Regions from separate parts of the Virgibacillus sp. CM-4 genome, predicted to be linked through region 1. Evidence: riboswitches for the same ligand, from Rfam matches in the RefSeq annotation. Region 1 holds a riboswitch; each other region holds the start of a gene.

Region 1 (7,499 bases):
TCAAACATTTGAAACGTGGCGGAAATCAGACCCGAAATTCCGTGCGGATATTCTTTTTCGATCTGCGGCAATTATTCGACGTAGAAAACATGAATTCACAGCTCATTTAATTAAAGAAGGTGGGAAACCGTGGAAAGAAGCAGATGCGGATACAGCAGAAGCAATTGATTTCCTTGAATATTATGGCCGTCAAATGCTTGAGTTAAAAGATGGTGTCAAGATCAACAGTCGTCCTATTGAATACAATCAATACCATTATATCCCATTAGGCGTTGGGGTTGTGATCTCACCTTGGAACTTCTTGTTTGCAATTATGGCCGGTACAACGGTAGCAGCTATGGTCACAGGTAATACGGTATTGTTGAAACCAGCCAGTGCTACACCAGTAATTGCTTATAAGCTAATGGAAGTGTTGGAAGAAGCGGGTATGCCTGCTGGAGTTATCAATTACATTCCGGGTCCTGGTAAAGAAGTAGGGGATTATCTAGTTGATCATCCACGTACGCGGTTTATTAGTTTTACAGGATCACGTGAGGTTGGAACACGAATTTTTGAGCGTGCTGCTAAAGTACAAGAAGGTCAGAAGTGGCTGAAACGTACGATTATTGAAATGGGTGGAAAAGATACCATCGTAGTAGATAATGAAGCCGATCTAGAGTTGGCAGCTGAATCGATTGTACAATCTGCATTTGGATTTTCAGGACAAAAATGTTCGGCATGTTCACGTGCTGTCATACATGAGGATGTCTATGAAGAAGTGAAAGATAGAGTCGTAGAGCTTACCAAAGAATTATCAGCTGGGAATCCACATGATAACTCTCATTTTATGGGACCAGTTATTGATCAAGGTGCTTATGATAAAATTATGGATTACATCGAAATTGGCAAGCAAGAAGGAGAATTATTAGCAGGCGGCTCAGGTGATAATCGTATAGGTTGGTTCGTAAATCCTACTGTTTTTGGTAATGTAAGTCCAGAAGCAAGAATTATGCAGGAAGAAATCTTTGGACCAGTAGTTGCACTTACAAAGGCAAAGAACTTTGATGAAGCGATTGAGATTGCCAATAATACAGAGTATGGATTAACTGGTGCCGTAATTACCAATAATCGTACCCATCTTGAGCAAGCAAGACAAGATTTCCATGTCGGTAATCTTTACTTCAACCGCGGTTGTACAGCTGCAATTGTAGGTTATCAGCCATTTGGTGGATTTAATATGTCGGGTACGGACTCTAAAGCAGGTGGACCTGATTATCTGATTCACCATATGCAAGGTAAAACAAGCTCTGAAATGCTATAACATAATAACAATATCTCACTCCTGCACTGCTTTACAAAGTTTTGTGGAAATGCGTAATCAAAATCATGGGAAATCACTTATTGTGTTTTTCCCTTGCTTTTGATCGTTCATAAACTATAGATGGTTGGGGGGAGGATCAACGTGGAACAAATCATGCGCAATTTCTTTTTATTTTTATCCAATAATAAACCACTAACGAAAGCAGCTAAGAAGTATGGTTTTCGATTTGGAGCATCGCGATTTGTTGCAGGAGTAGATATTAATGGTGCGGCTGAAAAAATAAAAGAGTTAAATGCCAAAGGATTTGACGTTACAGTCGATCATTTGGGAGAGTTCATTGATAATGAAGACGAGGCTAGGCAATCTGCTCAGGAATGTATTCAGGCGATCAAGGTCATTGCAGAAAAAGAATTGAATGCACAATTATCGTTGAAATTAACTTCTTTGGGAATGGATATATCGTATGAATTAGTTATGGAGAACATGCGAAAAATTTTGCAGGCTGGGACAGAATATGGTGTGATTATAACGATTGATATGGAAGATTATCAGCGTACAGAACAGACGTTAACCATATTTAAGTCATTACGACAGGAATTTGATAATTTGGGAACGGTTTTACAGGCGTATCTTTATCGCGTGGAAGAGGACTTAGACGCATTAGATAGCTACAACCCTTATCTTCGCTTAGTTAAAGGTGCTTATAAAGAGTCCGAAAAAGTGGCATTTCCAAATAAACAGGATGTCGATGATAACTATAAAAAAATTATAAAAAAGAACTTATTGAATGAGAATTACACAGCTGTTGCAACGCATGATGACAGTATTATTGCTTATACCAAAGAACTGGAAAAAGCGCATGATATTCCTCGTGACCAATTCGAGTTTCAAATGCTTTATGGAATTCGTATTGAATTACAAGAACGATTAGTCGACGAAGGATATAAAGTACGTGTATATATGCCGTATGGAGATGACTGGTTTGGTTATAATATGCGTCGTTTGGCCGAACGTCCAGCTAACGTTGCCTTTGTATTAAAAGGAATCTTTAAAAAATAGTCGGTTTATAATGTGCAAGATGCGATTTGAGAAAGGTTTTATGCCGATATTCTCATAACTGCGCTTGCACTTTTCTATTACATATACATGAAAGGAAGAAAGCTATGTTAATTCTTTCAGAGCAAGAAATTAAGGATCATTATTTTATGAACGATGCAATCTATGATGTAAAGCAAGGGTTAATTTCTAAAAAGAAAGGACAAATTACTAATCCGCATCGGACAGTCATTGACATACCGGCGCATCAAGCTTCGAGTCTATATATGCCAAGTGCAGACTTATCACAGGAAATTGCCTCCGTGAAATTAGTCAGTATTTTTCCTGAGAATCCGAAACAAGGAAAGCCAACTACTCAAGGTGCATTAGTATTAACCGACGCTAGTAATGGGGAACATATTTGTATGATGAGTGCATCATTTTTAACTCGTTTACGTACAGGAGCACTGAGCGGGATAGGGACAGAAAAATTAGCTAGAACGGATGCACAAACATTGGGAGTGATTGGAACGGGGGCCATGGCCTTTGAACAAGTCCTAGGTGTTTTGGAAGTTCGTGTTATCCAAGAATTAATCCTATTTAATCGGACGATCGAAAAGGCGTACACATTCAAAGAAGCATTAATGACCTGGGGGATTACGATTCCAATCAAAGTAGTGGATTCACCGAAGCAAGTCATGCAAGTGTCCGATATTATTGCTTGTAGTACAAGGTCGGATAATCCGGTATTCGATGGAAATGATCTACGACCTGGTATGCATATAAATGGGGTTGGTTCGTATTTGCCTAGCATGAGAGAAGTAGATCTAAAAACCATTCAGACAGTTGATAAGATTATTGTGGATGATTTAGCCAGTATAAAAGAAGAAGCTGGTGAGTTAATTTATGCGAATCAAGAAAGTGATTGGCAATTTTCTCACATCCACGCAGAGTTAAGTGATGTTGGTGGTGGAGATCGATTATTGCGAGAAACAGATCAAGAAATTACTTTTTTTAAATCCGTTGGAGCTGCCTATTTTGATCTTGTCGTAGCTAAAGGAATTTATGTAAAAGCGAAATCGCTAGGAATAGGTCAAAAGATAGAATTGTAGTCTCTTAACCAACAATTAAAAAGATCTTATCGGAAAAATGTAAAAAATCATACTTGACACATTTTTCGGTATTCGGTATTATTGTGTACAATTCTTACTAATTAAATTGAATATTCCTTATCTAGAGTCGGGGGAGGAATCTGGTCCAGTGATCCCGCAGCAACCGTTACATATAACAAGGTGCTAATTCCAGCAAGCATTTGCTTGAAAGATGAGAGAATGTAGGCGATACAGCAACCTCTTCTCATCGGAAGGGGTTTTTTCATTGGTCATTATAGAAACCGTATATCCTCTTCCATTAATCCAACTAAATGAATGGGAAAAGTTATATTTAATTAGTGAAATGATTTATTTATTAAAGGAGCGATAACATTGAGTAATATAACGGAGAGTTTGTATAAAAAATCCTATTTCTCACGGATTCAAGAGCTTAGAGAATATGCCCCAGAAACATGTAATACTTTTTTTGCTTTTAATGATCAGGCCTTAGCTGAAGGAGAGTTGCAGGCAAAGCTAAAAGAATTAATTGCCGTTGCTGTAGCACATATTACAGGATGCCCATACTGCATTGAATTACATGTAGGCAATGTGAAGAAACAAAAAGCAACAAAAGAAGAGGTAACTGAAGCTATCTTTGTTGCAGCAGCATTAAAGGCAGGATCAGCAGCAGCCCATGGAGTTAATGCATTGAATGCGTATGACGGGGAAGGAACTGATAATTTGTATCAGGCGTCTTATTTTAACCGATTAAAGGAATTTGCAGCATTAAATGGGGCTACATTTGACGCATTTCTTGATTTTGATAAACAAGCAATCCAAACGAATTACCTGACTGAGAAAGAAAAGGAACTAATTGCAGTGGCATCAGCACATACCACAGGCTGTGCATATTGTATTGACCTTCATACGAAAAATGCAAAACATGCGGGGGCAAACCGCCATGAAATTGCTGAAGCAATCTTCGTAGCTGTAGCTTTGAAAGCAGGGTCTGCTTTGGCACATAGTGTAAATGCACTTAATGCCTATGACGACTAAACCGTCTCCTAGGTTAGCACGGGGGCACCGAATCCTCATGAGTTACCATCAATCAGGGGAGGATGAAAATCACCAGAGTGGTAAAGATTTAATTTAGGATAACGCATAAGGGAGAGTTGGATATGGCTAAACAAATTCACTTTAACGGATTTATTCAGAATTCACCTTCTCCACATTCGACAGGCTTGTGGAAGCATGAAAAGGATGAAGGAGTTAAACATAATACACTTACCTACTGGATGGACATTGCTAAATTGCTAGAGAGAGGGAAATTTGATTCTCTATTTATTGCCGATGTATTAGGAACTTACAGCGTTTATAACAATAGTCATCAGGCTGCAACGGAGCATGCAGTACAGCTTCCAGCTCATGATCCACTAATTCCAATAGCAGCTATGGCTGCTGTAACAGAACATCTAGGATTTGCACCGACGATATCAGCAACATATGCACAACCGTATTCACTAGCTCGTCAGCTTTCTACGCTTGATCACTTAACAAATGGAAGGGTGGCTTGGAATGTCGTCACCTCTTATTTAGAAAGTGAAGCTGTAAACTTAGGACTTACTAGTAGACTGCCAAAAGAATTGCGTTATGATCGAGCAGATGAATTTTTGGAAGTTGTGTACAAACTTTGGGAACAAAGCTGGGAAGCAAATGCCGTTGTTTATAATCGCGAGAATGATCGTTTTGCTGACCCAGAAAAAGTACATTTAATTAATCATGAAGGAAGATTCTTTCAAGTACCTGGCCCGCATTTAGTAGAGCCCTCTCCACAGCGAACACCTGTCATTTTTCAGGCTGGTGCTTCTCCAAAAGGAAGAGATTTTGCAGCTAAACATGCGGAGGGAGTCTTTACCAAAAATCATTCCTTGGATGCATTAAAGAATTATACAGCCGATATCCGAAATCGGACAGTAAAGCAAGGGCGTAATCGAGAAGATGTACGAATCTTTCCAATGATTCTACCAATTATTGGTTCGACAGAAGAAGAAGCGTATCAAAAATATGAAGGATTAAAAGAACAGGTCAGTTACGAGGGGACAGCTGCTTTATTATCTGGTCATACAGGAATTGATTTCTCAAGTTATGACCCAGATCAATATATGGAAGATATGGAAACAGAAGCAGTACAGGGTAATTTAGATATGTACACTAAGGACCCAAATAAAAAGTGGACACTACGTGAAGCAGTGAAGAATCATGGACTTGGGAATGGGACGGTGAAATTCATTGGTACTGCCGAACAAATAGCCGATAAAATTGAAGAATGGGCTACCGTTGGCGATGCAGATGGGTTTAATATTGCCCAGTCCTATTCACCAGGGACATTCCAGGAATTTGTTGATTACGTTATACCGGAACTGCAACAGCGTGGCATCTATCGTACAGAATATGAGGGGAAGACACTAAGAGAGAATATGTTTGGTAAAGGACGTAGACATGTACCGGACAATCACCCAGCTAGAAAAGCTCAAACAACAGTTTAGAACTGTGCGAATGAATTAAATAAAGCACCGTGAGAAAGGAGGGACAGAGATGAGTACAGTTACGATCTATACATGGATCGGTTTTACTATTTTTTTAGTTGTGATGTTTTTGCTTGGCTTGGTCAGTTCAAAAAAAACCAAGAATGTGAGGGATTTTGCGATTGGTGGGGGGAATCTTGGTCCTTATGTGCTTGGTCTGTCCTTCACAGCAACTTATTTAAGTGCCGCTACGTTTCTCGGTTATCCAGGCTGGTCGCATGACTGGGGATTATCTAACCTTTGGCTGTTTTTGGCAATGATTGGTGGTGGCCCAATTGGTGTAATTATGGTAGCGAAAAGAGTAAGGAAGTTAAATAATGGACAAAAATCACTGTCACTTCCTGATTGGCTCGGTGATTTTTATAAGAGTGATATATTACGAGTAGGTACGGGGATTATATTATTATTTAATGTATTTTATATTGCTGGGCAATTCGTCGCAGGTGCCCGTATATTTGAATATTTATTACATATCCCTTATACCACAGGTTTAATTGTAATTGCAGCTATTGTTATTCTGTATGTCTTCGCTGGAGGGGCATTTGCTGATATTTACACGGACGCTGTTCAAGCAGTGATGATGGGAATTGGCGGTCTATTTATATTTGTATCGGGGATCGTTATTTTTTGGGAAGGCAGTATAACAGCAACATTTAGTGGAATTACGTCGAATTTAGCAAATCAAAATGAAAATTTGGTGCGTATTTTTAACCCAGAATCGACGCATTTTTATTCAATTGGTGTTGTGGTAGGTGCCATCGTGATTCAGTGGGCATTCGCTTCTGCCCCTCATTTGTTTAATAAAGTGTTAGGGTTGAAGAATGAGAAAGATCTAGGAAAGATGATTGTCACGTACATTGTGGCTAGTATATTTTCACTTGTTGTTTTATTTGGTGGCATCTATAGTCGTGCTGCATTAGGGGATACGGTAGTTAGCGCGGATGTAGCATTAATGGAATATATTGTCTGGGCATTTCCGGCTATTATTGTGGCTATATTTGGTGTTGTTATACTGGCAGCTGCAATGTCTACAACGGATGGTCTATTTGTTTCCATTTCAACGGTGTTTGCCAATGATATTTTTCTAAAAGTATTAGTAAAACGAGGAATAATTAAAGTAGATAACCAAAAGGCAGAGCGAATTGCTCTCATTATTAGTCGTGTAACTGTTCCAATTATAGGGTTAGTTGCCTTTCTAATTGTAGTAAGACCTCCTGCTTATATGGGTGATGTCATGTGGATTGGTATTTCTGGTGTAGCTGCAGGAACTTTAGGACCAATCTTACATGCTATTTATGGAAAAAGAAAAGCGCCAGCACGAGCAGCTGAAATTTCTATGGCTGTTGGTGTGTTATCCTATCTCATTCTGTATTTTGGAGGAATTATTCCAAGTACCATGTCAGCAGGAGCAGTAGCAACTTTCATTGGGATATTCACAATTATCATTACTGCACCATTTTTAAATCGTCACACCTATTCTTATAATCA
Region 2 (7,499 bases), on a different contig from region 1:
ATTTGCTGAAGTAAGGTGGAAAAACTGGTTTAAACCGCTAGCGATAATATATAGACAAATTAGTCGTATCATAAAACAATTGAATCTGCCTTTGTCAAGTAGAAGACAGGAAATGACAGGTGCTATTCACTCGATTGATGATCGTATGGATGGAAGAACCAATGTAAGAGCGTGGGTGAGGAAGATCAAAAACGAAGTTATCTTTGTAGCACTTTATTCTTCCCATCAAAATAACGATCAAACGTATATGAACATCGCATTACCTTTACCAGGGACAGCTATGATTGGCATTTTAGAGTTAAGTCAATATGGTGAAAAGTTACAATTATCTAGTAAAAAATTGAAATATGAACAAGCAGATTCTGGTATCTATTTAATTGTTGGAAAAGGCTTATTTAAGCTCCCAATTGAAGAGACGTTTGAAGTGGAAGAAACAAATGAAGGAAAGCTTAAAGCAAAACATCAAATGTGGCTGTTTTCTATTCCCTTTTTAAACATAGATTATGATATTGTGCCAAGCGAACGACAAAACGAGAATATAAAAGAGGCACATCAGAGAACCGTGGGTATTGGGAAGAGAGGTGGTGATTAGGTGAAGAAGTCTATTGATACATATCTGAAACAGTCTCCAAAACTGGCTGGAGCAATTGTTGGTGTTAGTATTCGACGAGCAGATACTGGTGAAACGATTTATGAACATAAAGCAGACACTAGATTACGTCCAGCTTCCAATATGAAGTTGTTGACAGCAGCAGCCAGTCTGGCTGTATTAGGTGAAGCGTATCGCTTTTCGACAGAGATACGTACAGATGGAATAATAAAAGGGGGATGCTTAGTAGGAAATGTATACCTAATAGGAAAAGGGGATCCTACTTTATTACCGAAAGACTTCGCTGGATTTGCTGCCAAACTTAGAGCAATGGGTATTCAGCATATTTCAGGGAAGGTTATTGGGGATGATACTTGGTATGATTCAGTTCGTCTCTCGCCAGATATGATTTGGAGTGATGAAACGTATTATTACGGTGCGCAAATTTCAGCCTTAACAGCTTCTCCAGACAGTGACTATCATGCTGGAACAATTAAGGTGGAGATTAGACCAAATAAGCTGGGGGAAAATCCTATAATTACCTCTTCACCGGAGTCTACATATATTGAAATAGATAATAAGGCAGTTACCGTAGAAACGAATAAAAAAGAAAATATAATATTTGAGCGTCAACATGGAAGCAATTTAATTACGATAACAGGCGAGATTCCCGATAGGCACGAAGGATTGAAAGAGTGGGTATCGGTATGGGAACCAACAGGATACGCTGTTGATTTGTTCAAACAGGCATTAACTAAACATCATATTACCTATAGTGGAGGGTGGGAGATAGCTAAAGTACCAACCAATACAAAGTTATTGCATTTTTGTTATTCTATCCCCTTATCGAAATTGATGGTTCCATTTATGAAGCATAGTAACAATACAATTGGTGAAATCTTGATAAAGGAAATGGGCAAGCAGGTGTATGGGGAAGGTAGTTGGGAAAAAGGATTAAATGTGTTAGAAAAACAACTTGTGAATTTTGGGATGGAGACAAAAGGATTGTGTTGCGAGACGGATCCGGAATATCTCATATGAATTTGATACCAGCAAACCAAATTTCCTGGTTACTATATGTGATTCAAAAAAAGGAATGGTTTTCAACCTATTTTCACGCCTTGCCAGTTGCGGGGGAATCAGAAAGGGACATTGGTGGTACCTTACAGCACCGTATGCATGGGTTACCGGTTCAGGCCAAAACAGGCAGTTTATATACCATTAGTACTTTATCCGGTTATGCAGAAAAAGCGAACAAAGAAAAAATTGTATTTTCCATTATGTTCAATAATTTATTAGATGAGGAAGAAGGAAAACGAATGGAGAATCAACTATTGGATATGATGATCCATTCCGAATGATAAGAGTTATCAAAATTGACAGATAAGCATATTTGCGATAGGCTTAATATAGTGAATTAAATATTGTGTTCTTATCCAGAGAGGTGGAGGGATATGGCCCCATGAAGCCTCGGCAACAGGTTTTTATAACCATTTATAAAAAGACTGTGCCAAATCCATCAAGTCCATGTGACTTGAAAGATAAGAAGAGAACTGAAATAACAAGATTTCAAACTCTTTTCTTATCGGAAAAGAGTTTTTTGTTTTGGGAAAAATTCATCTGGGAGTGGAGTCAATGAAATATGGATTTTGGTTACCAATATTTGGTGGATGGTTACGTAATGTAGATGATGAACATATGCCGCCAACCTTTGAATATGCGAAGACAGTTATTCAAGCGGCAGAGGAATGGGGATATGATACAACGCTAATTGCGGAACTTTATTTAAATGATATAAAAGGAATAGAAGCAGATTCATTAGAAGCATGGTCTACTGCAGCTGGGTTAGCAGCAGTAACGAATAAAATAGAAATTATGACTGCTGTGCGTCCAGTATTTCACCACCCAGCGGTTACTGCGAAAATGGCTGCAAATATCGATCGCATGAGCAATGGGCGATTTACTCTTAATATTGTCTCTGGTTGGTGGGAAGAAGAAGCTAAACAGTATGGTGGAGACTTTACAGAACATGATGAGCGGTATGCAAGAACAACAGAATTTATCGATATACTAAAAGGTTTATGGACAGAGGACACTTTTTCTTATCATGGAAGGTACTATCAAATTGAGGATACAAAATTGGAACCAAAGCCGCTGCAACGCCCCAATCCCATGTTATACGCTGGGGGAGAAATTGAAAAGGGTAAGCAGGTAATTTCCACACTATGTGATGCTTATGTCATGCATGGTGGCACGGTTGAAGAGGTTGCTGACAAAATTAAAGATATGAAATCACGTAGAAGGAAAGCAAATAAAGATCCGATTCGATCATTTGGAATGGCAGCTTATGTAATTTGTCGGGAAACAGAAGCGGCAGCACTTACGGAATTAGAACGAATCACCATGGTAAAAGACACAAGTGGATATAGTGGATTTGGAGATTTCACTTCAAAATCACAGTTAGAACAAGCTGTTCAGTTAAAGGATTATTCTGTATCTAATCGAGGATTACGTCCACATTTAATAGGAACACCAGAACAAATAGCGGAACGAATTCTCGAATATGAGAGGGCAGGTGTTGATTTGCTATTATTACAATGCTCTCCGCAGTTAGAAGAGATGAAACGTTTTTCTGAACAAGTTATGCCTTTAGTCGAACAACTACGTAAAGAACAAACAACGGTATAAAGGAAGATATGTAATGAGTAAAATATATATCCTACATGAAAATCCAGAATGGACAAGCCATTTAACTGCTAGATTAGAAGAATTGGGATTACCTTATGAAGACTGGTTACTGAATGATGGCACGGTCGATTTATTAAGTGAACCACCTAAAGGAATTTTCTATAATCGAATGAGTGCTTCTTCGCATACAAGAGGGAATCGTTTTGCTCCTGAATTGACGAATGCAGTGTTAGCATGGTTGGAGTATCATGGTAGAACAGTAATTAATGGTAGTCGAGCATTACAGCTAGAAGTAAGTAAGGTCCAACAATATTTGGAATTGGAAAAATATGGAGTGAGAACGCCGAGAACAGTGGCTGCTGTTGGGAAATCGCAATTATCAGAAGCAGCTGAATTATTCGAAGGGAGATCATTTATTACCAAGCACAATCGAGCTGGAAAAGGGTTAGGCGTACAACTGTTTCATAGCAAAGCAGCATTAGAACAATATATTGAAAGTGAAACATTTGAAGAACCCGTTGATGGTGTAACGCTAATACAAGAATACATTCCCTCTCCATCAGCATCTATTACCCGCTGCGAATTTGTAGGTGGAGAATTCGTATATGCAGTAAAGGTTGACACATCTGAAGGGTTTGAACTCTGTCCTGCAGATGCCTGCACGATTGAAGATTTATTTTGTCCGGCAGGGGAACAACAAGCGCAGAATGAAAAATTTCAAATTCGACAAGGGTTCCATCACCCCATTATTGAAAAATATAAAGAGGTACTGGCTGCTAATCATATTCAAGTAGCAGGTATTGAATTTATTGAAGACGAACATGGAACCATATATACCTATGATATTAATACAAATACCAACTATAATAGCGATGCTGAAGCAAAAAGCGGTGTTTTTGGAATGCTTGAGCTAGCAACTTATTTAGGAGAAAAATTAAATAAAGTAAATCTCTATTCTGATCAGCCTTCTCTTTCCCTTACCGAAAAATAGAACAAAGCATTAGAATTGCCGATTCTTTATGTACTATAGTCAGGGCTAAGAATTAGTAATCGATCCTTTTCTATTGATTTTCTAGTGATAAACTGTCGTGTTTAATAACTTAATAAGCCGTTACATGGATAACATGTTACGGCTTTTTGTATTTCCACTTGCGTTTGATATTCTGTCTTTAGGGTAATTTTATAGGATAGTTAGTTTTCAAAAGGAAAGAGGATGACCAATGACTGTACACCAGATTTTATTGTTAGTAATCATAGGGTATCTTGTTTTTTCTGTAGATAAAAAACAAGAATTTTTTCCTGCTCCGGTTATCTTAGTATTGTTTGGTTTGTTGTTATCGATGTTTCATTATTTTGACAATATTACGATAACAAAGGAACTTTTATTTCATGTTTTTCTACCGGCTTTGTTATTCATATCTGCTTATCAGTTCCCTACTCAAGCCCTGAAACGAAACAAAATACTTATTGGAACGTTAGGAACATTTGGTTTATTTTTGACAATCGCAATCTTGGCTGTTCTCATTTATGTTATTGGAAATTTATTCATATCTTTATCATTGGCAGCGGCATTGCTGATTGCTGCTATCTTATCTCCGACAGATCCTGTTTCTGTTGTAACGATCCTAAAAAAGTCGTCCGATGACCAACAGGTCGCAGAAATTGTCGAAGGTGAATCCATGCTAAATGATGGAACAAGTATTGTTGTATTCAGTGTGCTGTTAAGTATGTATACAAAAGGGACGAGCTTTGATTTTAGCGGTTTTATTAATGAATTTCTTTTGGTTTCGTTGGGGGGCGTAGCAATCGGCGTAAGCTTTGGTTGGTTAATGAGTAAGGCCATTCATTACACGTACCATCGTCAATATCAAGTAATGCTAAGTATTATCGTTGCTTATGGTAGTTTTTACTTAGGGGAGTTACTCGGAGTATCAGGTGTCCTTTCTACTGTGACTGCCGGTATGATGCTTTCCTATGAATTTGGGAGAAATATTAAAGAAGTGCATTTTAAGGATCAACTGGATGGTTTTTGGGAGATCATTGAACTAACTATTTTATCTTTAATTTTTTTACTTATTGGTGTACAAACCGCAAATTATCTTGCTGCTTCTGAATGGGCCCTGGCTATTATTATTTTTATATGTACATTAATGGTCCGGTTTGTCGTAATTACTTTAATTACTAAATTGCGCATAAATTGGAAGCGAACCATATCTATAAAAGATGCTGCTATTATTACCTGGGCTGGGATAAAAGGCACAATGTCTGTAGCTCTGGTTCTTGGGCTAGAAGCAGCTGTAGATAAAAATAATCCAATCATACCATTGTTATTCGCCATAATATTACTGTCTTTGATCATTCAGAGTGTTGGCGTTTATCCGCTTACAAAGAGACTTAAAACTAATGGACTGAGGCATAACTAAAAATGAATAATTCGGATGCGAATTATTCATTACCTGTCTTAATTCTCTATGTGAAATAGGCCATGCATTCCACGGTCACGCGATACAGCTAACTCGTAAGCAAAAAACGCTTACCGAATGAAATATAACAACGTGCTATTCCCGCTGAAATCAGGCCTGTTTCATTTGAATGATTTACGATAATGCTATCCAATCCTTAGATGGTAATCGTACAGAATTTTTTATCTAGATTGTTTTCGGGTCACCCTCTTGTGTATTTACTATTCATTTGTTAAATGTAATACATCTAGTATTTTAAATAAAATACTAAGGATCATTGCCACGATGGTAGCAAGCCCCATTCCAGATAGTGCAACTGAACCAATTTGGATGGTTGCCCCACTGACGCCAATTACTAAGACAATACTTGATAAGATTAGATTTTGGGAACGACCATAATCTATACGGGCTTCTACGAGCATCCGTAGTCCACTGGTAGCAATGATTCCAAAAAGTAATAAGGAAATACCACCCATAACAGCTGTTGGAATGGAAGAAATCAACGCCGCTAACTTACCGACAAAAGATAATATAATTGCAATCATTGCTGCAATCCCAATAATCCAAGTGGAATACACTTTTGTAATAGCTAACACACCGATATTTTCACCATAAGTAGTATTTGGTGTAGATCCGAAAAAACTTGAGATAATGGTAGAAATACCGTTACCTGCTAAAGAGCGATCCAGCCCAGGTTCTTTTGTTAGGTCTTTTTTCACAATATTTCCAGTTACAAACAGATGTCCAATATGTTCAGGTACGAGTACTAGTGCTGCAGGAAGGATGACTAATATGGCAGACCAGTCAAATTTTATCTGATAGAATTCTGGTAATGAGAACCAGCTTGCTTCTTTGACAGCGGTAAAATCGACAAGTCCAAAAAAATAAGCAATAATATAGCCTGCAATGATGCCAATTAAGATTGGAATGATTTTTAAGAAACCGCGTAAAGTAACCCAACAAATGACAGTAATTGCTAAAGTTAAAAACGATACAAGGACCGTATCAGCATCTACCGTCCAATTTGCAGCTGCATCAGCAGGTGCAATCCACCCTGCCATTTCCGCAGCAGTTGGCACAAGTTCAAGCCCAATGACAGCTACTATAGCCCCCATTGCTGCGGGTGGGAAAATAACATCGATCCAATTTGTTCCTGCTATTTTGATGATAAGGGCAACGAGACTCAGTACCACACCTACAGCGAAGAAACCACCTAATGCATAACTATACCCATCACCGCCAGCATAATTTCCTAATACAATTGTTACCGGAGAGATAAATGCGAAGCTAGATCCTAAATAAGCAGGAATTTTTCCTTTGGTTATAAATAAATAAATTAATGTACCGACACCATTCATTAGTAGAATTGTTGCCGGGTTTACACCGAATAGTATAGGAACTAACACGGTTGATCCAAACATCGCAAATAAGTGCTGAATACTTAATGGTAGACTTTTTAATATCGGCAATCGTTCATCTACTTGAATTTCTTTATAATTTGCCATGATGATTCCTCCTTAAAGATGAGCAACAGTTACCGTTTATCAAAGTTCAAATAAAAAGCACCCTGCGGACGCGAGGCAGGGTGCTTTCGTAAAAGTAAGATAGCAAAGATAGACTTACTTTTACAAACAGATTCTTATCTGTTCACCTTGGCAGTCTCACGGGACTGAATTAAAGGTAACCGTATCATTTTATCTATCCTATTATCCCAGTATGACTGTAAACTGTCAATCCCATCTTTTTAGGTAATCAGATTG
Region 3 (7,499 bases), 650 kb from region 1:
CAGGGTAATCAGCACTGGAAACAGGCCAAAAAATAAGCGCTAATAATACAATAACGATAAAAATATTAAATGAAAGGAGGGCGATAAACCAACGCTTCCATTTTCCTTTTCTCCTCTCGCTTCGCTCAGGCATTTCTATTCATCCTCTTTCTTATCTTCATTCGTTATAAAATCTAAAACACGCTGGGCCATTCGCTTGTATCCTAGATTATTTGGATGGAAATTATCTTCAGCGAATAAATCTTCATTGGTGTTATTAAATAAGTCAATTGTTGGTATAAAGGATACATTTGATTGTTCAGCTGCAATTTTTTCCCCAGTATCATTCCAATTCTTAACGATAAGTCCGAGTTCTTTAATATCTTTGAAATACTTACCAAATGGATTGTAAAACCCTAATAAATAAATTTCAGTTCGAGGGTTTATATCATGTATCTTAGCAAAGATATTTCGTAATCGTTGCTCGTAATCTGCCCGTTCTTTTACAAAATCTTCTAGTTTTAGATTCGTAATATTATCCTTTAGCACTTGCATAATATCATTTGCACCAATCGTAATTAGTACAATATTCGAATCTTTTATTGAGGAAACGATATCTGGGTTATCCAATCGTTTTAATAATTGATCGGAACGATTACCTCGAATGCCATAATTATCAATTGACACAAGCTCCTCATCCTGATTTATTGCACGATCTAGTACGCCAAGATAACCACCTGTTTGCGTTGTGTCACCAACGCCCTGTGTCAGAGAATCTCCAATAGCTGTGATATGTGTTTTATTTGAAAAATAATTGATCGTTTCCTCTACTGCATTTACTACCATTTCGGAAAAGTGCTGCTGGTCTTCGTTTATCGTTTCTTTATTTGTCTGTTCATCATTCTGTAAGGAGGTATCCGGTTGTTTCTGGTGCTCATCTTCTTTTTCTTCAGGTATAGTAACATGATCAAGCTTTGCTTTAGATTGACTGGTTACGATAAAAATAAGCGTAATACCTAGAAGAAGCAAACAGATCGCTCCTAAATAATACACATTTTTCTTCATGTTTACCCACACCTATGCTGTTATGATATTCGTGTATTTCTAAAATTGTCTCTGCTATTAATATATTCGAAAGTATTTCCTATATATATGTAGATCATAACTTGATCTATGAAAAAGGAAGATGATCCTAACAAATATATCTCTTGATTCCCTGTTTTCTGTATCACAAAAAATAAAGATCGCCTTCTGGTATAAGGCGATCGGTAAGGGAAGGTTATTTATAATTTTTCCAAATCAATAGAAAAGTAAACCTGATTTCTTAAATTGAAATCGAATTGTTAAGTTCCTGTGCTTCCATGCTTTTGGGATTTCATTTGATCATACTTGAATGGCCTCTGATTGACTGTTCGGATTTCGAATTGCTTCTAGTTCATTGAATGGGTTTTTATTCGTGACGACTGCAATTCCGGCAGCAATTGCGTATTCTAATATTTCATCCTTTTTACTTGGGTGTTCAATCCACAGAATTTTCCCTTGTTTATTGATAAATTGTTCTAGCACATCAGATGGAAGATCACTGGTCAAAAACCAAACAGCATCTATGTCGGGTGCTTTGGTTAAGTCAGTATAAGTAGAAAATTCTAATGAATGAGATGAGCCAATCCCAATTAATTCAAAACCAAGCGATTGTAACTGTTTTATTTGATTTAACTTCTCTTGATTAGCTTGCTCCAATCCATACACCGCAATTGTCTTTTTGCGTATGTCACCATCTGTTCGTTCAAACGGGGAAGATAATAACCAATTTATTGCATCTGCCTCCTTAGTGACAAGGCTTGCTTCTTGACCAGTGGCTGTGGCGATTGCCTGATCTAAAGTAGCGAGTAAATCATGAATCGACTCTAAACCAATGGATAATCGGATCGTCTCTTCTGTGACACCACTATCCTTTAATTCTTCAGCAGTTAACTGTTGATGGGTAGTTGATGCAGGGTGGATTATTAATGATTTTGCATCCCCTACATTAGCTACATGAGACCACAATTCAATGGAATCAATCAGTTTTCTTCCAGCTTCCCGCCCACCTTTGATACCAAAGGTAATAATTGATCCGGCTCCCTCGCTAAAATATTTTTTCGTCAATCTATAGGAAGGGTGTTTTTCTAATCCCGGATAATTTACCCATTCAATGGAAGGGTGGTCTTCTAAAAAAGCTGCAATCTCTTTCGCATTCTTATTGTGCTGACTAATCCGCAAATGTAATGTTTCTAATCCTTGTAGCAATAAAAATGCGTTCTGCGGACTAATGCACGCCCCTATATCGCGTAGTAATTGCACTCTTAACTTGGTTGCGAATGCAGCGGGACCAACATCAACAAACTTAAGTCCATTGTAGCTTTCATCTGGTTCGATGAAACCAGGGAATTTTGAGTTATTCCAATTAAACCTCCCGCCATCAACAACTACACCACCAATTGCGGTTCCGTGACCTCCAATCCACTTCGTTGCAGAGTGAACTACAACATCTGCACCCCAAGCTAAGGGTTTAGCAATATATGGTGCAAACGTATTATCAATGATTAATGGAATATCATTTGCATGTGCAATTCCGGCCACTTCTTCTATATCAAACACCTGTAAGCTTGGATTGGTAATGATTTCTCCAAATACAGCCTTTGTCCTTTCTGTAATGGCAGCTTCAACTTCAGATTTATTTGTGCCATCAACAAATTTTACGGTTATGCCATATCGAGGAAGCGTATTTGCAAATAAGTTATAGGTCCCTCCATAAAGATTACTATCTGCTACAATTTCGTCACCTGCACTAGCAACATTAAGTATTGCAAAGGTAATGGCTGCCATCCCGGAAGCAGTGGCTACAGCTGCGACACCATCTTCAAGTGCTGCAATTCGCTGTTCGAATGCATCTACAGTGGGGTTTCCTATTCGTGTATAGATGTTACCAGGTTCTGTTAAACCAAACAGGTTTTGCGCATGTTCGGTATCTCGGAACACATAAGAAGTTGTTTGATAGATTGGTACTGCTCTAGAACCAGTGCTAGGGTCAGGCACCTGCCCGCCATGCAATAATATTGTTTCTGGATTTTGTTGATTAAATTTTACCATGTAATAATCCTCCTTGAAATTTGGGTCTGGAGGAAGAGGAAGAATGAAAAAGCCCTCTTCTTAAGAAGAGGGCTTGGGTTTATCCGTTCCTCCTCTTATCTTCCAGATCACAGATTTGATCTGTAGGATTTAGCACCGAAAGAGTAATCTTTTGAATCACTTCCAGGTTGCCGGGCTTCACAGGGCCTATTCCCTCCACCACTCTTGATAAGAGATGTTTTATTAGTAAATTACTGAATATTATATAAGCATTCGCTTCTACTTGTCAACTCGTTTTGAGAAATTTCTATCTTAGATTTTCGCATTTCTTCTAATCGGTCGTTGATAACTAGCCAACATAAAGTTGATTAAAGCAATCCAGATAAATAAGAAAGCAATCAGATGTGCGGAAGTAAATGTTTCATTATATAAAAATACACCTAAAAATAACATAAGCGTTGGTGCAATATACTGCAAAAAGCCAACCATTGCTAGGGATATTCGTTTCGCACCATTAGCAAAAAGTAATAAAGGTACAGCAGTCATAATTCCTGCACCCATTAATAATAGATTCGTAGTTGAAAGGAATGAAACAAATTGAAAAGTGTTATTCGGAAGTAACACCAAATATAAAACAGCAATTGGTACGATAAGCATTGTTTCTATCGTTAACCCAATCATGGGACCAATATCCACCTTTTTTTTGAGCAACCCATAGAGTCCAAAACTAACTGCAAGTAACAATGATACCCAAGGGAATACTCCATAGCTAAATGTTAAATAAATGACTCCTATAGCTGCTAGTATAATAGAGAGAACCTGACGTGAACTGAAAGATTCCTTTAACACAATAATACCAAGTAAAATACTAATAAGCGGATTAATATAATATCCTAAGCTAGCTTGAACAACATGATTGCTATTTACAGCCCAAATAAATGTAAGCCAATTAATGCTAATAACAATAGTCGCTAAAGATATTCCGAATAATTTCTTTTTATTGTGTAGCAATTGTTTCCACTCATGAATAAAGTCCGGCCATCGTCTCATAAATAAAACGATTAAAAACATAAAAATAAATGACCATAGAATGCGATGAGCCAACGTTTCTCCTGGAGATACATCGTCCAAGAGTTTCCAGTAAATCGGCAAGAACCCCCAGAGGATGTAGGCTCCAGCAGTATAAATCATCCCAGACTTATCCTGTTTTGTATTCATATGTTCCCTTCTTTCCAAGAATGTTATCTATATAGTAAGCAAGTTTAGAATTACTTATGGAAAAAAGCAATAACAATGCTCTCGCGAAGATTTTTACTGTAGCAATAGTTGGAAATATCTATTACTTCATTCTCACTACCATAGGAGCATTTATCTGTTACAAAATAACAAAAAATTACAAATTTCCTATTTATTTCTGAAAATTCAGGTGATAAGATAAATATATGCCGGCAAACAATATTGTAGGAGGTAAAAAATGAAACGAAAATTGTATATTTCGATTTTCGCATTTGTACTGTTGCTTACTCCTTTGCATATTGAAAATGTATTAGCCGCTGAAGAAGTTGTCAAACCATCTAACGAATTGAATGGAAAAGTAACAGAAGCAATAAAAGATGTAACTGCAGAAGGAAAAGAAGGAAAAGTCGAAATTAATGGAATGACTGTTCATATTGATCAGGACTATATTCAGGTTGACAGGGATAAGAAAGCTGTTACTCTTCATGAAGAGAAGCCGATAACGAATCAACGAATTCGTTTAGAAGGAGCAACTATCGCGCATGGTATCGTATTCATCCCTCCAGAGCGCCAAAATAACAGTTACCCAGGACAAGGTCATGTACAAACATTTTTAATGTTAACAGATACGGATGGGCCAATTGGTCCTTTGAGTATCGAAGGGGATATAGATGTTAATACTTCGAATAATAAAACAGGTTCTTTCACAGAGGATTTTGCCAATGTGGAGGCAGACTGGAACTACCTTGAAATGTTTGACGAATATGAATATGAATTTGCGTTCACGCCTGTTGAAAAAACAAAGTTTTATGAAATAGAAACGAACTTAAATGTGGAGTTTTTAACTGATCAAGACAGCGTAACAGAAACAGTGGGTCCTATTTTAGCGAATAAAAAAGCATTTGAATATCCATGCAGGTATTTCGATCCTAGGGAAGTAAACGTGCCTGGTCAATGCCATGGCGGCGACTTTACTACCCAATTATTATACGCTGATCCATATTCTGATAAGGTAATGTTTACACCGGATACGACGACGATGAGTCAGGTTCCTCCGGAAGATCGCGTACCATGGAACAATGAATTAAGAGGAGAATACATTGCAGAATATATTGATAGATATGGTGACCCTACAAAAAAAGACCCTGACTTCGCTTGGAAAGATTATGATATACATCACATCATTCCGAGAGAATATGGAGGATCAAATTATTTTAATAACTTAATTCCACTGAAAAGGGAGTTTCATTCACAAAATGTGACGCCTTGGTGGACAAATTATTAGACAAAAAGAAAAAGACCATTTATGTTAATCTACATAAATGGTCTTTTTAACCCAGAATCCAAGTTGTCTAAAAAGGAGGGTTTGAAATGAATGAGGGCCTAATATATCGAACCATTTCTAATTTAAAGCAAGCGTTAAAGGATAATATATTACTCGTTCCCAATTCAAATGGCCAACCAGTTAAAATGCATTTTCAATTCAATGAACCAATTTCGAAAGAAGAAATAAATCAAGTGGAGCAGTTTGAGGAAATAACATTACCGTCAGATTACCTCTATTTCTTATCTTTACATAATGGGGCGACCCTGTTTGAACCATGGTATGGAGGGCAATTTGAATTATATCGTTTAATTAAAGTTAGTAAAACGAAAAGGGCAGGATTGTTTCCTGAGAATTGCTATCCGATTGGCGACTGGAATGGCGAATATTTACTTATTGATGTCAAAAAAACGAAGGATGATCACTACCTGCTTTGGTGGGATTCTAGTATTGAATCGGATACCAAAGATTTGCAAATGAATTTTAGTTATTGGCTCTACCAATTTATCGTTACCAAGGGTTCTAAATTTTGGGAGAAATAATATCTTCTTACAGAACTTTCTAGAAAACGCTTTCATTCATGTTGTCCTTCGAATATGATGGATAGTAGGTAAACAGTTTACAAGAATTAGATAGGGGGATGACGATGAAAAGCACAGATAAGCAATTAGAGACAAAGGTAATTCACGGTGGGTATGACTCAAAGGATATGTTAGGAAGCTTAACAGCACCTCTATTTCAAACATCTACGTTTACATTTGACACTGCGGAACAAGGTGAACGACGTTTTGCTGGAGACGAAGAGGGATTTATCTATTCCCGAATTGCAAATCCAACAGTCCAATTATTGGAGGAACGTATCGCTGCATTAGAAAATGGCGAGCGAGGGCTGGCATTCGCTTCTGGAATGGCCGCAGTATCTTCGGTTTTAATTGCTTTAACCAAAGCGAATGATCATATCTTATGTTCTTCCGGTCTCTATGGATGTACGTATGGTTTATTAAGCATGCTTAAGGAGAAATACAATATTCAACATGATTTTTCACAAATGGAGAATGAACTAGCAATCAAAGCTCAAATAAAGCCAGAGACAAGTTGTATTTATATTGAGACGCCAATTAATCCAACGATGAAGTTAATTAACTTACGTACAGTTGTAAAAGTTGCTAAGGCATATAATATTCCCGTGGTTGTCGATAACACGTTTTGCTCCCCATATATCCAACGACCGCTGGAATTGGGCTGTGATGTTGTTATCCATAGTGCCACAAAATATATTGGAGGTCATGGCGATGTTATTGGTGGATTAGTAGTTGGCAGCAAGGAATTCTTAGATAGTGTTGCCATGTCTACACAAAAAGATATTGGGGGAGTGCTTTCTCCTTTTGATGCCTGGTTATTATTAAGAGGATTAAAAACGTTGCCAATACGACTTGATCGTCATGCCGATAATGCAGAAAGAATTGTTGATCAGTTAAGGAGGCATCCAAAAGTTGTTAGCGTTTATTATCCAAACCATTTCGACCATCCAGATTATTCCATATACCAACAGCAAATGGAACGGGGCGGCGGTGTAATATCTTTTGAAATTGATGGAGATAAGCAGGATGTGCAGCGGTTTTTAAATGAGCTTTCTTTTATAAAACTTGCGGTAAGTCTAGGGGATGCGGAGTCATTAATTCAACATCCTGCTACAATGACACATGCAGTTATTCCCGTAGAAGAACGGCTGAAAATGGGAATTACGGATCAACTTGTACGATTATCTGTTGGGTTAGAATCTTGGATAGACATTTGGGATGACTTGCAGAAAGCGCTGGATAACTTATAAGTAATTAGGAATAATCAC

The links. Region 1 has a riboswitch for S-adenosylmethionine ahead of M948_RS26125 (carboxymuconolactone decarboxylase family protein). Riboswitches for the same ligand answer to the same signal wherever they lie in the genome.
Region 2: it holds a riboswitch for S-adenosylmethionine, as region 1 does, so the genes downstream of both, M948_RS38005 (LLM class flavin-dependent oxidoreductase) here and M948_RS26125 (carboxymuconolactone decarboxylase family protein) in region 1, are expected to answer to the same signal.
Region 3: it holds a riboswitch for S-adenosylmethionine, as region 1 does, so the genes downstream of both, M948_RS28845 (PLP-dependent aspartate aminotransferase family protein) here and M948_RS26125 (carboxymuconolactone decarboxylase family protein) in region 1, are expected to answer to the same signal.

The regions. Positions count from the first base shown of each region.
Region 1 is NZ_AUQA01000002.1:483,970-491,468, reverse strand. Features, by position in the region: gene pruA (L-glutamate gamma-semialdehyde dehydrogenase) at 1-1,300, shown strand, start outside; gene M948_RS26135 (proline dehydrogenase family protein) at 1,442-2,359, shown strand; gene M948_RS26130 (ornithine cyclodeaminase family protein) at 2,464-3,447, shown strand; SAM riboswitch class I at 3,562-3,665, shown strand; gene M948_RS26125 (carboxymuconolactone decarboxylase family protein) at 3,829-4,482, shown strand; gene M948_RS26120 (LLM class flavin-dependent oxidoreductase) at 4,605-5,972, shown strand; gene M948_RS26115 (sodium:solute symporter family protein) at 6,022-7,499, shown strand, end outside.
Region 2 is NZ_AUQA01000006.1:925,526-933,024, reverse strand. Features, by position in the region: gene M948_RS38015 (YndJ family protein) at 1-592, shown strand, start outside; partial or broken gene dacB (D-alanyl-D-alanine carboxypeptidase/D-alanyl-D-alanine-endopeptidase) at 593-1,950, shown strand; SAM riboswitch class I at 2,019-2,137, shown strand; gene M948_RS38005 (LLM class flavin-dependent oxidoreductase) at 2,225-3,277, shown strand; gene M948_RS38000 (ATP-grasp domain-containing protein) at 3,291-4,268, shown strand; gene M948_RS37995 (cation:proton antiporter) at 4,498-5,700, shown strand; gene uraA (uracil permease) at 5,961-7,244, opposite strand.
Region 3 is NZ_AUQA01000002.1:1,134,234-1,141,732, reverse strand. Features, by position in the region: gene M948_RS28855 (YpmS family protein) at 1-133, opposite strand, end outside; gene M948_RS28850 (SGNH/GDSL hydrolase family protein) at 136-1,044, opposite strand; gene M948_RS28845 (PLP-dependent aspartate aminotransferase family protein) at 1,363-3,111, opposite strand; SAM riboswitch class I at 3,204-3,325, opposite strand; gene rarD (EamA family transporter RarD) at 3,403-4,308, opposite strand; gene M948_RS28835 (HNH endonuclease signature motif containing protein) at 4,565-5,611, shown strand; gene M948_RS28830 (SMI1/KNR4 family protein) at 5,698-6,192, shown strand; gene megL (methionine gamma-lyase) at 6,297-7,481, shown strand.